DNA from 2 places in the Microbacterium sp. NPDC087589 genome. Region 2 is predicted to be linked to the other one. Evidence: riboswitches for the same ligand, from Rfam matches in the RefSeq annotation. Region 2 holds a riboswitch; the other holds the start of a gene.
The links. A riboswitch is a leader RNA that binds a small molecule or an ion and turns the genes downstream of it on or off. The one in region 2 is predicted to bind thiamine pyrophosphate.
Positions count from the first base shown of each region.

Region 1: linked by a shared signal. The riboswitch ahead of thiM (hydroxyethylthiazole kinase) and the one ahead of ACIOU8_RS17405 (ECF transporter S component) in region 2 are both predicted to bind thiamine pyrophosphate.

Region 1 is NZ_JBIUWV010000008.1:12,821-21,117, reverse strand. It holds gene pheT (phenylalanine--tRNA ligase subunit beta) at 1-1,833, shown strand, start outside; gene ACIOU8_RS15640 (DUF402 domain-containing protein) at 1,967-2,683, shown strand; gene ACIOU8_RS15635 (NAD-dependent epimerase/dehydratase family protein) at 2,747-3,712, shown strand; TPP riboswitch at 3,736-3,829, shown strand; gene thiM (hydroxyethylthiazole kinase) at 3,820-4,668, shown strand; gene ACIOU8_RS15625 (bifunctional hydroxymethylpyrimidine kinase/phosphomethylpyrimidine kinase) at 4,665-6,815, shown strand; gene argC (N-acetyl-gamma-glutamyl-phosphate reductase) at 7,060-8,112, shown strand; gene argJ (bifunctional glutamate N-acetyltransferase/amino-acid acetyltransferase ArgJ) at 8,109-8,297, shown strand, end outside.
Region 2 is NZ_JBIUWV010000009.1:126,412-134,708, forward strand. It holds gene ACIOU8_RS17400 (ABC transporter ATP-binding protein) at 1-1,380, opposite strand, end outside; gene ACIOU8_RS17405 (ECF transporter S component) at 1,377-2,033, opposite strand; TPP riboswitch at 2,027-2,136, opposite strand; gene ACIOU8_RS17410 (D-alanyl-D-alanine carboxypeptidase) at 2,219-3,814, shown strand; gene ACIOU8_RS17415 (ABC transporter ATP-binding protein) at 3,963-6,206, opposite strand; gene ACIOU8_RS17420 (ABC transporter ATP-binding protein) at 6,203-7,930, opposite strand; gene ACIOU8_RS17425 (enoyl-CoA hydratase/isomerase family protein) at 8,131-8,297, opposite strand, start outside.

The DNA of each region.
Region 1 (8,297 bases), on a different contig from region 2:
CACGTCGGGGCGAGCGAGTTCGTCACGCGGGTCGTCCGCGATGTCGACCCTGCGCGTCCGACCCCGCCGTGGATGATCGCCCGACTCTCCCTCGCAGGCATGCGCTCACTGGGGATCCTGATCGACATCACCAACTACGTGATGCTCGAACTCGGCCAGCCGCTGCACGGATACGACCTCGACAAGCTCGCCGGAGGCATCACCGTCCGCCGCGCCACGCCGGGCGAGAAGATGACGACACTCGACGGTCAGGAGCGCAAGCTCCACGTCGAGGACCTGCTCATCACCGACGAGTCGGGTCCGATCGGCCTCGCCGGTGTCATGGGCGGCGGCACCACCGAGATGAGCGACACCACGCGGAACGTGCTCATCGAGGCGGCGACCTTCGACCCGGTCACGATCGCCCGCACCGCTCGTCGCCACAAGCTGCCCAGCGAGGCGTCCAAGCGCTTCGAGCGCGGAGTGGATCCGCTCGTGCCGTTCGTCGCAGCGCGGCGCGCGGCCGACCTGATGGTCGAGTTCGCCGGCGGCACGCTCACCGAAGAGGGCGGCGCCCTGTTCGCCGAGGTGTTCGTCGCCGACATCGACCTGCCGAAGGGCTTCGTCCAGGGACTCATCGGCGTCGACTACAGCGACGACGAGATCACGGGCGCGCTGACCACCATCGGCGCAGAGGTGTCGGACTCGGATGCCGGGTGGACCGTCATCCCGCCGACCTGGCGCCCAGACCTCACCGACAAGTGGTCTCTCGCCGAAGAGGTCGCGCGCATCCACGGCCTCGGCCGCATCCCCTCGGTGCTGCCGACGCCTCCCTCGGGCCGCGGGCTCACCCCCCACCAGCAGGGTCGTCGTCGAGTGTCCGATGCGCTGGCGGCTGCCGGGTTCGTCGAGACGCCGTCGTTCCCGTTCACCACCGAAGCCGACAACGACCTGCACGGGTCGGCGGCGGGGGAGCATCTGCCCGGCATCCGACTCGCGAACCCGCTCGATGGCTCTGCTCCGTTCCTGCGGCGCTCGCTCATCCCCGGCCTGCTGCAGACAGCGCACCGCAACATCTCGCGCGGTCTCACGGATCTCTCCCTCTTCGAGACCGGAGTCGTGTTCCTGCCCGAGCCCGGCGTCGAGTACGGCACCGATGCGGTTCCGCCGCTCGGAGAGCGTCCGTCTGACGAGACCCTCGCCGCGCTGAACGAGTCCATCCCGCCGCAGCACCGTCACGTCGCCGTGCTTCTCACCGGCAATGTCGTTGCTCGTCAGCCCGCTCGCGCGGCTGAACCGGCAGGGCTGTCGGAGGCACTGGACGCTGCCCGGGTCATCGCGGCAGCTTCCGGGGTCGACATCGAGGTGGCGCAGGGGCAGCGCGCGGCGCTGCATCCTGGGCGCACCGGCGTGCTGTCGGTCGGGGGCGTCGAGGTCGGCTACGTCGGAGAGCTCCACCCCGACGTCGCAGCGGGAGCAGACCTGCCGGGTCGCGCGACCGTGCTCGAGCTCGATCTGGACCAGATCCTCGCGCTGGGGGGTGGCCGAGCTGTCGCTGCCTCGCTGTCGACGTTCCCCGCCGCCACGCAGGACGTGTCGCTCGTGCTCGGGGCTGACGTCCCCGCCGGCGAGGTCAAGGCCGCGCTGGCCGAAGGGGCGGGCGCACTGCTCGAGGCGATTCGACTCGTAGACGACTACCGCGGCGAGGGAGTGGACGAGGGTGAGAAGAGTCTGACGTTCGCGCTGCGCTTCCGCGCTGACGACCGCACGCTCACCGCTGCCGAGGCCACCGAGGCGAAGCTCGCCGGGGTCGCCGTCGCGTCCGAGCGCTTCGGCGCCACGCTGCGCGACTGACACCGCACGGCGCGCACCGATTCGCACGCGGGCTGCACTCGATGTGCAGCTCGCGTGCGTCGTCTGTGCCGCTGTTGCACGCATCACCGCCGAGCCGACCTGAACCCGGCGAGCCCCGGGGTACCGTGTCGTGATGAGCATCCTTCCCCACAGCACTCCTGCGGCGGTTCCCGACGGCGTCCGAGCGATGGGCGAGGGGCCGTTCCTCACCCCGGGTGATCAGGTCTCCTGGCACTACCGGAAGCCGGGCTGGCAGCCCGGTGACGCATCGACGATCACACCCATGCGCGTGGTCCGCGACGACGAGCGGGGTCTCGTCGCCTGGCTCGCTCCGGGCACGCTGCAGGAGGGGCAGGGCACTCCTGCCGGAGAACGCGTCCGGACGGTCCCGCTCGAGCGGCGATGGCTCGAACCGCGGTCGCGGATCGTCGAGGAATGGTGGGGCAACGGCATCCTCCGCATCGCGCCCGCGGGTGCGGCGTGGTCGGTCTGGCTCTTCTGGAGCGAGGCGAACGGTTCGGACTGGCAGTTCGCCGGCTGGTACGTGAACCTCGAGAACGCGCACCTGCGCACCGATCGTGACACATACTCGTCCGACCACATCCTCGACGTCGAGATCGAGCCGGATGGTCGAGTGCACCTCAAGGACGAGGACGAGCTCATCGCGGCCGTCGAGCAGGGACGCCTCACCTCCGAGCAGGCGGCGCAGATCGAGCGGCACGCGGATGCCGCGATCGAGTCGTTCCGTGAGGCGGACTGGCCATTCGCCGCGGAATGGTGCGACTGGCGGCCTGATCCCTCCTGGTCCGTCCCGGAGTTGGCGGGGCTGTCCGACCTCCGCAGTCGGTGAACCGGCATCCGCCGTGAGCGGAGGGCACTTCCCTTCGCACGGCGAAGGTGGTGGCATGGGTCCATGACCGACGTTCTCATCCTCGGCGGAACCGGCTGGTTGTCCGGCCGCATCGCCAGACGGCTGCTGGTGGACGGCGCGACGGTGTTGTGCCTCGCGAGGGGAGGACGGCCCTCACCGGACGGGGCGAGCCTGGTTCTGGCCGATCGGGGAGATGCTGACGCGTACGATGCCGTCCGGGGTCGCGCCTGGGACCACGTGATCGATGTGTCATCGAACGCGGCACAAGTCGCGGCGGCGGTCGAGGCGCTCGGCGATCGAGCCGCGCGGTGGACGTACGTGTCGTCGGTGTCGGCATACTCCGACGATGAGACGGTCGGGGCGGACGAGTCCGCGCCGTTGCATCGGCCGGCGGGCCCCGGAGATGAGTACGAGTACGGGCCGCAGAAGGTCGCCGCCGAGGATGCCGTGCGTGCCCTCGGAGATCGGACGCTGATCGTGCGTCCTGGCCTGATCGTCGGCGAGGGCGACCCGAGCGATCGGTTCGGCTACTGGGCTGCTGCGTTCCTGCGGGCCGAGGATGGCCCCGTGCTGCATCCTCGCTCGGAGGGACGCAGTGCGCAGGTCATCGACGTCGATGACCTGGCGGAGTTCGTCGCCACGACCTCGGCGACAGGAGTCAGCAACGCGGTCGGTGACCGGCATTCGCTGACGGAAGTACTCGACGCCATCCGGCAGGCGGCAGGGCACATCGGGGAGACGCCGGTGGCGGATGACGACTGGCTGACCGCGAACGGCGTCGAGCACTGGGCGGGGGAGCGATCGCTGCCGTTGTGGCTGCCCGCCGACATGCCCGGTTTCATGTCTCGCTCGAACGCCAGGTATCGGGATGCCGCGGGAGGACTCCGCCCGATCGACGAGACGATCGCCGCTGTCGTCGCGGACGAGCGCGAACGCGGCGTCGACCGAACGCGACGTGCGGGCCTGACCCGTGCCGACGAGCTGGAGCTCGTGCGGCTGCTCGGCTGACGACCGGAGATCGCTAGACTGCGAGCAGTGACACGGGGTGCCGCATCCGCGGCTGAGAACAGACCCGTCGAACCTGATCTAGTTCGTACTAGCGAAGGGATGTCGCATTGAGCGATCGTCTGCGTCCACATACCGATTCGACCCTCGCGGCGTCGGCCGCCGAGCTGCTGTCCGCGCTCCGCGAGACACCACCGCTGACCCACTGCATCACGAACAGCGTCGTCACCGGCTTCACCGCCAACGTGCTGCTGGCCCTCGGCGCGGCCCCGGCGATGGTCGACATCGTCGACGAGGCCGGCCTGTTCGCGGGGGTGGCGTCCGGACTGCTGATCAACCTCGGCACGCCCACGCCAGAGCAGCGGGCCGCGAGCCTCCAGGCCGTGACAGGCGCGGCAGCCGCGGGCACTCCGTGGGTGCTCGATCCCGTGGCGATCGGAGCACTGCCCGTGCGCACGGCGCTGGCGCACGAGCTCGCCGCGTCGCGCCCCACCGCGATTCGAGGCAATGCCTCAGAGATCCTCGCCCTGGCCGGGCTCAGTGCGGGTGGCCGAGGCGTCGATGCCACCGACAGCACCGAAGCCGCTGAAGAGGCGGCGCTGGAGCTCGCCGCCCGGCACGGATCGGTCGTCGCGGTGTCGGGGCCGGTCGACCTCATCACCGACGGGCGGCGCGTGGTGCGCATCGCCAACGGACACGAGATGCTCACCCGTGTCACCGGCGGAGGGTGCGCGCTGGGTGCCGTGATGGCGGCCTTCCTCGGGGCGGCGCGCGAGTCGGGCATAGATCCGCTCACCGCAGTCGCCTCGGCGAGTCTGGTCTACACGGTCGCAGCCGAGCACGCCGCGACTCATGCAGCGGGGCCCGGAAGTTTCGCGGTCGCGCTGCTCGACGCGCTCGCCACCGTCACGCCGCAGCAGATCGCTGCGGCGGCACGGGTCGAGGAGCGCACGCTGTGATCGTCGATCTCTCGCTGTATCTCGTGACGGATCCCGCACTCTGCGGTGAGCGGGGCGTCGTGGATACCGTGCGGCAGGCCGTCGATGGGGGTGTGCGGATCGTGCAGCTGCGCGACAAGACCGCGACGGATGCCGAGATCGTCGCTCAGCTCGTCGATCTCTCGCGCGTGATCGACGGGCGAGCGCTGCTCGTGGTGAACGATCGCCTCGATGCTGCTCTCGCCGCCCGTGTACAGGGCGCAAGGGTCGACGGGGTGCACCTCGGACAGGGGGACGACTCCGTGCTGCGGGCGCGCGAGATGCTCGGTCCCGACGCGGTCATCGGCCTCACGGCGAACAGCCGGGAACATTTCGAGGCGGTGCGCGCGCTCCCGCTCGGTACGGTCGACTATCTGGGGGTCGGCGTCATCCGCCCCACCAGCACCAAGCCCGACCATCCGCCGGCCCTCGGCGTCGAGGGATTTCGTGCCCTCGTCGAGACGACGGCGCTTCCGTGCGTCGCCATCGGTGGCGTCGGCATCGACGACACCGAATCGCTTCGCGATGCGGGTGCCGCAGGACTCGCCGTGGTGTCGGCGCTCTGCGCGGTGGACGATCCGACCCGCGCTGCGGGCGACTTCGTGCGCCGCTGGCGGGCATCCGGCACGCCGCGGGTGCTCAGCATCGCCGGCAGCGATCCGTCGGGCGGCGCAGGGATACAGGCCGATCTCAAGTCGATCGCCGCCAACGGCGGATACGGCATGGCCGCGCTCACCGCCCTCACCGCCCAGAACACCGTCGGGGTGCGTGGAGTGCACGTGCCGCCCGCGATATTCCTCCGGCAGCAGCTCGACGCGATCTCAGACGACATCGTCGTCGATGCGGTGAAGATCGGGATGCTCGCGAACGCCGACGTCATCCGCACCGTCGCAGACTGGCTCGATGCCGTGAACCCGCCGATCGTCGTGCTCGACCCTGTCATGGTGGCCACCAGCGGCGACAGGCTGCTCGATCAGGATGCCGAGGCCGCACTGCGCTCGCTGCTCGAACGTGCTCATGTCGTGACCCCCAACCTCGAAGAACTCGCGGTGCTGGCAGGACGACCCATCTCGGGATGGGACGACGCGGTCGCCGCGGCGGAGGAGCTGTCATCGCGTATCGACGCGGCGGTGCTCGTCAAGGGCGGGCACCTCGACGGCGACGATGTGCCGGATGGGCTCGTTGACGTTGCCCGGAGAGTGCGGGCGGAGTATCCGGGGTCACGCATCCGCACCGCGAACACGCACGGCACCGGCTGCTCCCTGTCTTCCGCGCTGGCCACCCGTCTCGCTCGCGGCGAGAGCCCCGTCGAGGCCGTCGCCTCGTCGCGGGCGTGGCTGCGTGAGGCGTTGCGCGAGAGCGGGGGCCTGCACGTCGGCCGCGGTCACGGGCCGATCAATCACTTCGCGGGTCTCTGGCAGCGCGGCGGGGTCGAGACGACCAAGACTGCGGAACAGATCCGCGCGGACTGGTGGCAGCGAACGGCCGCCGTGCGGTCGGGGATAGACAGCCTCCCGTTCATCCGCGGCCTGGCCGACGGCACTCTCGAACAGGAGCCGTTCCTGTTCTACCTCGCGCAGGACGCGCTGTATCTCCGCGACTATTCCCGCGTGCTCGCCGAGGCCTCGCGGCTCGCCCCCACGCCCCACGAGCAGGCGTTCTGGGCGCATTCGGCCGAGGGGGCGATCGTCGGCGAGCTCGAACTGCACGCATCCTGGCTGACGCCCGGTGAGGGAGTGGATCTCGGCACCTTCGCGGCCGTGCCCGCGCCTGCGACAGTCGCGTATCTCGACCATCTGCGATCCGTCGCCTTCGGTGGCGACTACGCCGAGCTGATCGCGGCCGTGCTGCCGTGCTTCTGGCTCTACACCGATCTCGGGCGCCGTCTGCACGCGGGGGAGTTCGGCGACTTCGCCCGTGACCCACGGCATCCGTACGCATCGTGGCTCGCCACCTACGCCGACCCCGCGTTCGAGGCGGCGACCGATCAGGCGATCGGCTATGTCACCGCGGCGGGCGCTGCGGCATCCGCCCGCGTTCGAGCGCGGATGCTGCGGGCATTCGAGACGTCGAGCGCTCACGAGCTCGCCTTCTTCGCTGCGCCGTTCGGCACCGCGGTCTCTGCATGACGGACCGGATTTGCGCATGCCGCGACGAGCGCGCTATCGTCGCGGCATGCCTTCGGCCGCCACCGCTCCTCTGACGCTCGTCCCGAGCGTAATCGCCGTGCGCCGACGCCGCAGCGGCCGCCGACTCTAGGCGACCCTGCGCTTCTGCCTGCATACGCACGGCGGTCGAGTGCCGGTGTCGCCGCCCCGGTTCCCGACACTGCACCCCGCGTTCGACACGGGGTCCGACCGTTAAGGTAGAAGAATGACGTACTCCGTCGCCGTCTCCGGCGCATCCGGCTATGCGGGCGGCGAGATCCTGCGCCTCCTCGCGTCTCACCCGGACATCGAGATCCGCACCGTGACGGCGCACTCGAACGCCGGTCAGCCGCTCGTGCAGCATCAGCCGCACCTGCGGTCACTCGCACACCTCACCCTGCAGGACACCACGCCCGAGACGCTCGCCGGGCACGACATCGTCTTCCTCGCTCTGCCGCACGGCCAGTCCGGTCAGTACACGGATGCGCTCGGCGACACCCCGCTGGTGATCGACGCAGGGGCCGATCATCGTCTGACCTCGCGCGAGTCCTGGGACGCCTTCTACGGCGGCGACTTCCACGAGCCGTGGGCCTACGGCGTCCCCGAGTTGCTCGTCGGCGGGAACAAGCAGCGCGAGACACTGCGAGACGCGAAGCGGATCGCCGCTCCCGGCTGCAACGCCTCGACCGTGAGCCTGAGTCTCGCGCCCGGCGTCGCCGCCGGTGTGATCGACGCGGGCGACATCGTCTCGGTGCTCGCCGTCGGCCCGTCGGGGGCGGGCAAGAGCCTCAAGACCAACCTGCTCGCAGGCGAGATACTCGGCAGCGCCAACCCGTATGCGGTCGGCGGCACCCACCGGCACATCCCCGAGATCCGCCAGGCGCTCGCGGCGGCATCCGGAGCGGCGCCCGACGGCATCCGTATCTCCTTCACTCCGGTGATCGTGCCGATGTCTCGGGGGATCCTCGCCACCTCCACCGCGCCGATCGTCGGCGATGCCAGCGATGCGGAGATTCGCGCCGCATGGGAGGGCGCCTACGGTGACGAGACCTTCGTGCAGCTGCTGCCTGCGGGGCACTTCCCTCGTACCGCCGACGTGCTCGGGGCCAACACCGCACTGATCGGCCTCGCGATCGACCGGCCGGCGAACCGCGTGACGGTGGTCACTGCGGTCGACAATCTCGTCAAGGGCACCGCAGGCGCTGCCGTCCAATCCATGAACCTCGCGCTGGGACTGCCAGAGTCCCGCGCCCTCTCAGTGAACGGAGTCGCGCCGTGAGCGTCACCGCCCCCGCAGGATTCGAGGCGGCCGGAGTAGCCGCCGGCCTCAAGTCGACCGGCAAGCCCGATGTCGCGGTCGTCGTCAATCGCGGCCCCCGCAAGGTCGGTGCAGCCGTGTTCACGAGCAACCGCGCCAAGGCCAACCCGATCATCTGGTCGCAGCAGGTGGTGGCCGACCGCGTC
Region 2 (8,297 bases):
CTCATCGCGCAGGCGTGCGATCAGGCCGACGAGTTCGGCCCACGTCGTGGCGTCCTGCCCGAAGGTGGGCTCGTCGAGCACCAGCATCCGAGGCCGTGTGGCGAGGGCCGCCGCGACCGTGAGGCGCCGCTTCTCGCCTCCCGACAGCGTGTACGGATTGGCCCCGGCCAGCGAGGTGAGCCGCAGCCGCTCGAGCAGGTCGTCGACACGGGAGGTGATCTCTGCGTCGGGGAGCTTCAGCGCCCGCGGTCCGACCGACAGCTCGTCGCGCACGGTCTTCGCCAGCAGCTGGTGCTCGGGTGTCTGCATGACCGATGCGATGCGGGTGAGCAGGGCCCGAGAAGACCAGCGGATGGGGTCGGGCTTCTCCCCCGCGGCGAGCGCAGGCAGCGCCGAGACCCTGCCGTCCTCGGCCGGGATGAGCCCCGCGAGTGTGAGTCCGAGTGTCGATTTGCCCGCGCCGTTCGCGCCGGTCACGCCGAGCACCTCGCCCGCGCGCACCTCGACGTCGAACGGACCGGCGACCGCGAGCCCTCGCCGCCGGGCCACCGTGAGGCCGCGGGCTGCGAGCAGGGTCTCCCCCGGCTCGTGCGCCGGCGCGGGCGGAACGGCGGGCGGGTGCCCGGGAACCCACACGCCGGATGCCGCGAGCTCGGCCCCTCGTGCCCCGAGAACCTCATCCGGGCTGCCGTCCGCCAGCACGACCGTGCCCTCCGGATCGGCGCCGAGCACGATCACCCGGGTGACGAGCGGCAGCCAGACGTCGATCCGATGCTCGATCACCACGAGGGTGGCCCCCGAGGCGTCGAGGGCGGTGGCGACAGCGTCTCGCACGTCCTGCACCCCCTCGGGGTCGAGATTGGCCGTCGGCTCATCGAGCAGGATGGCTCCCGGTCGCATCGCCAGCACACCGGCGAGCGCGAGACGCTGCTTCTGCCCGCCCGACAGCGCCGCCGTCGACCGGTCGAGTGCGACGTCGAGCTCGACCGCATCCAGCGCCGCGCGCACCCGCTGCCAGATCTCGTCACGGGGCACGCCGAGGTTCTCGCAGCCGAAGGCGACGTCGTCGCCGACCCTGGCGAGGATCGTCTGGGTGTCCGGGTCCTGCAGCACCATGCCGACACGACCGCGTGCGTCGGTGGGCGGCACACCGTCGACGAGCAGCCCACCGTGTGTCTCACCCTCGTCGGCGCCTCCGAGCACTCCGCCGAAGCCCTGCAGCAGGGTCGACTTGCCAGAGCCCGAGGCACCCAGCAGCAGCACCCGCTCGCCGGCCTCGATGCGCAGGTCGATGTCGCGCACCGCCCAGCGCAACCGCGTCGCGTATCGCCACCCCCAGCCGCGGGCTTCGAGGGTGGCTGGCGTCAGGGGCGAGCTCACACCCGTGCGGTGACCTCGCGGCCGGCGGCGAACCGGCTGAGGGCGCCTGTGGCTGCGAGTCCTCGGGCGATCAGCCACGCTCCCAGCCCGGCGATGACGGCACCCGAGATGGTCGTCGAGACGATGTACACGCTGGTGAAGAGCGTGTCCGCACCGGCGTACCAGAGGATGCGGTCGTTGATGCCGCACGCGAGCCCCGCGCCGGCACCGGCCAGCATCGCGACGGGCAGACGCCAGACGCCGTAGAGGAAGACGAGGAAGATCAGCTCTGCACCGAGACCCTGCACGAGGCCCGAGACGATGGTGAGCGGACCCCACGCGTTGCCGACGAGGGCCGAGATGATCGCGGCGACCAGTTCGGTGTAGAGCGCGGCGCCCGGCTTGCGGATGATGAGGCCGCCGAGCACACCGGCGATGAGCCACGGGCCGGCGAGCAGCCCCTGCACGCCGGGGAGCAGGGGGGTCAGGATGCTGCTCGGCACCTCGTATCCGACGTTCCAGAGCAGGAAGATCAGTGCGCAGGCGACGGCGATGACGCTGGCGACGACGATGTCGACGACCCGCCAGCGCCAGAGCTCCGGGCGACCGAGGCCCTTCGAGGCGTGCGAGACGGATGCGGATTCCGTGGTGGATCCAGACGTGGATGTACTCATCAGTGACTCCTCCCTGCGCTGGCATTACCCAGATCAGGTTCGACGGTCGAAGCGCGATTCGCTCCCTCTCAGCCCGGCTCGCCGGACTCCCGTGGTTGTTCTGACGATCTTACCCAGTGCCGACACTCACGTCTGCTCCTGTTGCAGCGACACGGAACCCTGCGCGAGTTCGGTACCGTGAGGAGGTGACCGCTCCCGATTCCGCCGAGGCCACCGCCTCCGCCGTTCCCGCGGGCGACGCGTCAACGCCCGATGCGTCAGCGCCTGTCGGCTCGGTGCATGCTGTGTCGGTGCCTGAGGTGTCGGTGCCTGAGGCCGAGGTCTCAGCGGCCGTCGCGACGGATCCGGCCGCTGAATCGGATGCGGATGATGAGGCAACCGCGATCTTCGCTCCTGACACGGCTCCCGATGCCCGGTGGGCCGAGGGCACCAGCGGTGGGACACCGCTGACGTGGGTCGACGCCGTCGAAGTCGCTCGGCACCCGGCGACCGAGGCGCTCGATGACGCGCCTCCCGCAGCGAGCGGCGGCGGACTTCTGACCGGAGCGCACCTGCGCCCGGCGATCGCCCGACCCGGCGTGCTGGTCCCGCTCGGTGTGCTCGTCGGACTGCTCGGCACCTATGTCGGGTCGGCCATGCTGTGGCCGTTGCACGAGGTGCCGCCGACCGTGCAGGCGACGGAACTGACGCCGATCACCGCGCCCGCAGCCGCCATCACCTGGCCGGCTCAGGGAAGCGCGGCCGTGGGAGTCGGTGGGATCGGCACGACGTCGTCGTCGCTCGACGCGGCGGCGATCGCGAGCGTCACCAAGGTGGTCTCGAGTCTGATGGTGCTCGATCGGATGCCGCTCGCCGTCGGCGAGCAGGGCCCCGAGTTCTCGTTCACCCGGGCAGACAACCTCGCGTACTGGGAGTACCGCCGCTCCGACCAGTCGGCACTCGACGTCCCCGTGGGCGGCACTCTCACCGAGTTCCAGCTGCTGCAGGGAACACTGCTCGGCTCGGCGAACAACTACATCGATCGTCTCTCCCAGGAGATCTGGGGCTCCCCCTCGGCGTTCACCGCCGCGGCGGAGGTGTGGCTGCGCGACCGAGGCCTCGACGACATCACGATCGTGACCCCGTCGGGGTTCGACGACCGCAACAGGGCAACGCCCGCGTCACTGATCGCGCTGGCCGAGCTGGCGATGCAGAACCCGGTGTTCGCCGGCATCGTCGGCACCCCGTCCGTCGATCTGCCGGGCGCCGGCACGGTGGTGAACACGAACGGGATGTTGGCGGATCCTGGCGTGATCGGCGTCAAGACCGGCACGCTCGGTGACAGCTGGAACCTGCTGACCGCAAAGGTCATCACCCTCGACGACACGACCGTGCGCCTCTATGCGTCCGTTCTCGGGCAGCCAGACGATGAGCAGCGCCTCACCCAGACCCGTTCGCTGTTCTCACAGGTCGAGACAGCGCTCGAGCAGCAGGCTCCCGCGGTCGCGGCCGGCACTGTGGTCGGAACGGTGACGACGCCGTGGGGCGCGACCACCGAGATCGTCACGGATGCCGATGCCGAGATCGTGCTGTGGAACGGCGCGACGGCCGAGGCATCGACGGATGTCTCCCTCGGCGACAATCGCGAATCGGGCGACGAGGTCGGCACGATGACGAGCTCCGGACCGTTGAACACGGTGACGACGTCGCTGTCGCTCGCAGACGACGTCGACGCCCCGAGCCCATGGTGGCGCCTGACCCATCCACTCGAACTCCTCGGCATCACCGAAGCGCAACGCTGAGTGCGCTGCTCGGGTGCCAGCAGAATGCCCCGCCCCCGAATGAACGGGAGGCGGGGCATTCTGCTGACGAGGCCGTCTGCTGACCAGGCCCTGTGTTGACTGGGCCGTCTGCTGACGAGGCCGTGTGCCGGATCCGTCCGAGTGCGGATCAGGCCTTCTGGCCCCCACCATCCGGGCGTTCGATGACCGCCTGCGCAGCCGCAGCCTCCGCGGCGGGAACCTGCGCCCCCACGGAGACCCCGACCTGTGCTGCCGCAGCCGCGTCTTCGGCGTCGCCGCTCACGACGACAGGGGTCGAGCCCGTGAGCGCGTCCTCTGCATCGATGTCGGTCGCCGCCTGCTCGAACTGCGACTGGTAGAGGCGCCAGTACGCGCCCTGCGCGGTGATGAGCTCGTCGTGCGTGCCCTTCTCGACGATGTCGCCGTGCTCCATCACGAGGATGAGGTCGGCATCGCGGATCGTCGACAGACGGTGAGCGATCACGAACGAAGTGCGTCCCTGTCGCAGCGCCGCCATCGCGTGCTGCAGCAGCACCTCGGTGCGGGTGTCGACCGCCGACGTCGCCTCGTCGAGGATCAGGATCGACGGCTGAGCGACGAACGCTCGTGCGATCGTGATCAGCTGACGTTCACCCGCCGAGACGTTCGACGCGTCCTCGTCGAGCACCGTGTCGTATCCCTCGGGGAGGGAGCGCACGAAGCGATCGACGTATGTCGCCTTCGCCGCCTCGAGAACCTCTTCGTCGGTCGCCGTGGAGCGTCCGTATCGGATGTTCTCGCGGATGCTGCCGGCGAACAGCCACGGGTCCTGCAGCACCATGCCGGTGCGTGAGCGCAGCTGCTCGCGCGTGACCTCGGAAATGTCCTGACCGTCGAGCAGGATCCGCCCGCCGTTCAGTTCGTAGAACCGCATGATGAGGTTGACGAGTGTCGTCTTGCCCGCTCCGGTCGGACCGACGATCGCGACCGTCTGGCCGGGCTCGACCCGGAACGAGAGGTCGGTGATGAGCGGACGCTCGGGCGTGTACGAGAACGCGACGTTCTCGAACTCCACGACGCCCTTGCCGTCGGCGAGCCTGGGAGCGTCGACGGCGTCGGCCTCCTGCTCTTCGGTGTCGAGCAGCTCGAACACCCGCTCGGCGGACGCGGTTCCGGACTGCACGACCGCGGCCATTCCGCCGAGCTCCGACAGCGGCTGCGTGAACTGCTGCGAGTACTGGATGAATGCCTGCACGTCACCGAGACGCAGTTGCCCGCTCGCCACCATGAGGCCGCCGAGCACCGCGATGCCCACATAGGTGAGGCTGCCGACGAAGGTCATCGCCGGCATGATGATGCCCGAGAGGAACTGCGCCTTGAAGCTGGCCTGGAACAGCTCCTCGTTCTCGTCCTTGAACTTCTCGAGCGCATCCTGCTCGCGGCCGAAGACCTTGACCAGCGCGTGGCCCGAGAAGGCCTCTTCGACGCGGGCGTTCAGACGGCCGACCTTGCGCCACTGAGTGCCGAAGGCCTTCTGCGAACGAGGGCCGATGACACCGAAGATCACGCCCATCAGCGGGAGTGCGACCAGCGCGACGAGAGCGAGCTGCCACGAGATCGAGAACATCAGCACCAGCACGCCCACGACCGTGAGCACGGCCGTGATCGCACCGGACAGCGACTGCTGCATCGTCTGCGTGATGTTGTCGATGTCGTTGGTCACGCGCGAGATCAGGTCGCCACGCTGCACCTTGTCGAAGTACGACAGAGGCAGGCGGTTGATCTTCGCCTCGACCGCTTCGCGCAGGCGCCACATGGTGCGCACCATGATGACGTTGATCACGTAGCCCTGGAGCCAGCTGAGGAACGCTGCCGTGATGTAGATCGCCAGCACCGCGATGATGATCCACCGCAGCGCGTCGAAGTCGACGCCGTCACCGACCCGGAAGCTGCCGAGGGCCGAGACCTGGTTGGCGAAGTCGTCCTGCCCGCCCCGGCGGAGCGCCTCGACGACATCCTCCTGGGGGGTGCCGGCAGGGAAACCGGGGAAGTCTCCGTTCGCCTGAGCGAGCTGCACCGAGATGAAGCCCTTGTAGATGAGGTTCGTGGCCTCGCCGAGCACCTTCGGGGCGGCCACCGTCAGCACGACGCCGACGGCGCCGGCGATCGACACCAGGATGAACCACACGGCCGAGGGCTTCAGCAGTCCGATCATCCGACTGAAGCTCTTGCCGAAGTTGTCGGCCTTGCCCGGTGCGACGCTGTCCCACCCGCCGCCGTCCTGGCGCGCCTTCTCGGCGAGCTCGGCTTCGTACTTCTCTTCTTCGGTCAGTTCAGGTTCGACCGTGGTGGTCGCGGCCGTGTCCTTGCCCTTGCGACCGCGGCGGGGCTGGGGGACGTTCTGCTCGCTCATGCGTCCACCCCCAGCTGCGATTCGACGATCTCTCGGTACGTGGTGCTCGTCTCGAGGAGCTCCTCGTGCGTGCCGACGCCGACCATGGTGCCCCCTTCGAGCACGACGATGCGATTCGCATCGGTGATGGATGAGACGCGCTGCGCGACCACGATCTTGGTCACGTGCGGCAGCTCACGCCATAGTGCCTGCCTCAACCGGGCGTCGGTGGTGAGGTCGAGCGCCGAGAACGAGTCGTCGAACACCAGGATCTGCGGCTGACGGACGATCGCGCGGGCGATCGCCAGACGCTGACGCTGACCGCCCGAGACGTTCGTGCCGCCCTGTGTGATGCGCGACTCGAGGCCCTGCGGCATCTCCTCGACGAAGTCACGACCCTGCGAGATCTCGAGGGCGTGCCAGAGATCTTCGTCGGTCGCGTCCTCTCTGCCGTAGCGGAGGTTGGAGGCGACCGTGCCGGTGAAGAGGAACGGACGCTGCGGAACGAGACCGATCGTCGCCCACAGCGACTCGACGTCCGCCTCGCGGACATCTGCACCGCCGACGAAGACGGCTCCGCCCGAGACGTCGAAGAGCCGCGGGATCAACGACACGAGTGTCGTCTTGCCCGCCCCCGTCGAACCCACGATCGCGACGGTCTCGCCGGGCTCGGCCGCGAAGCTGATGCCCGCGAGCACCGGAGAGTCGGCCCCGGGATAGGTGAACTCGACATCGTCGAAGGCGACTGAGCCGGGGGTCGGGAAGTCGGTGACGCCGTTCGCCGGGCGCTCCATGCTCGACTGCGTCTCGAGCACCTCCCCGATGCGCTCGGCCGAGACCGCGGCGCGCGGGATCATGATCGCCATGAAGCTGGCCATGATGACGCCGCCCATGATCTGGCCGATGTACTGCATGAATGCGAAGATCGTGCCGACCTGCACCGTGCCGCTGTTGACCTCGATGCCGCCGAACCAGACGACCGCCACGATCGTGACGTTGAGGATCAGCATGAACAGCGGGAACAGCAGGACGAACAGCGAGCCGACCTTGCGGCCGACCACCATGATGTCGGTGTTGGCGCCGCGGAAGCGCTCTTCTTCGATGTTCTCTCGCACGAAGGCTCGCACCACGCGCACACCGGTGAGCTGCTCGCGCAGCACGCGGTTCACGGTGTCGAGCTTGCCCTGGTAGCTGCGGAACAGGGGAACCATGCGGCTGACGACGAGCCCGGCGACGATCAGCAGCAGCGGCACGGACACGGCGATGAGCCAGCTCAGACCGATGTTCGTCTGCACGGCGAAGATGATGCCGCCGATCGCGAGCAGCGGCGCGGTGACGAGCATGGTGGCGCCCATCATCGCGAGCATCTGCACCTGCTGCACGTCGTTCGTGTTGCGTGTGATGAGGGAGCCTGCGCCGAACTGCGACACCTCGCGCTCGGAGAATCCGCTCACCTTCGCGAAGACGTCGGCGCGGATGTCCCGCCCCGCGCCCATCGATGCGCGGGCGGCGAAGTAGGTCGCGATGACCGAGGCGATGATCTGCCCCAGCGAGACCGTGAGCATGAAGAGGCCGGTGCGCCAGATGTAGTCGGTGTCCGACTGGGCGACACCCTTGTTGATGATGTCTTCGTTCAGGCGCGGAAGGTAGAGGGTGGCGAGCGCGCTGGCGAACTGGAACACCAGCACGGCCAGGAGCAGCCACTTATAGCGGGCGAGATAGCGGAGGAGGATTTTTCCCAGCACAGGCGGACTTTCTAGGAAGGATGAATCGGCGGATCTCCCGACGGGCGGACGCAGGCCGACGATCTCGCACTTGCAAGAGTGGCATGAACTGCGGACATTCGTATCCCCCGAGGGGAGGACCTTCGCTGACAGCGAAGCATTTGGCCCGCGGCCAGCGGTTTATGCACCGCGGCGAACAACCGCCGATATACCGAAGTACCTCAGAAGAGCGGGCGATCGGGCACGAAGTCCCGAGCCTCGGCACCGGCATCCGACGGGAGTTCGGCGATCGTCGCCGGGTTCCACTGCGGATTGCGGTCCTTGTCGACCACCTGGGCCCGTATCCCTTCGACGAGATCGGGGTGCCGCGTCACGAACCACATCACAC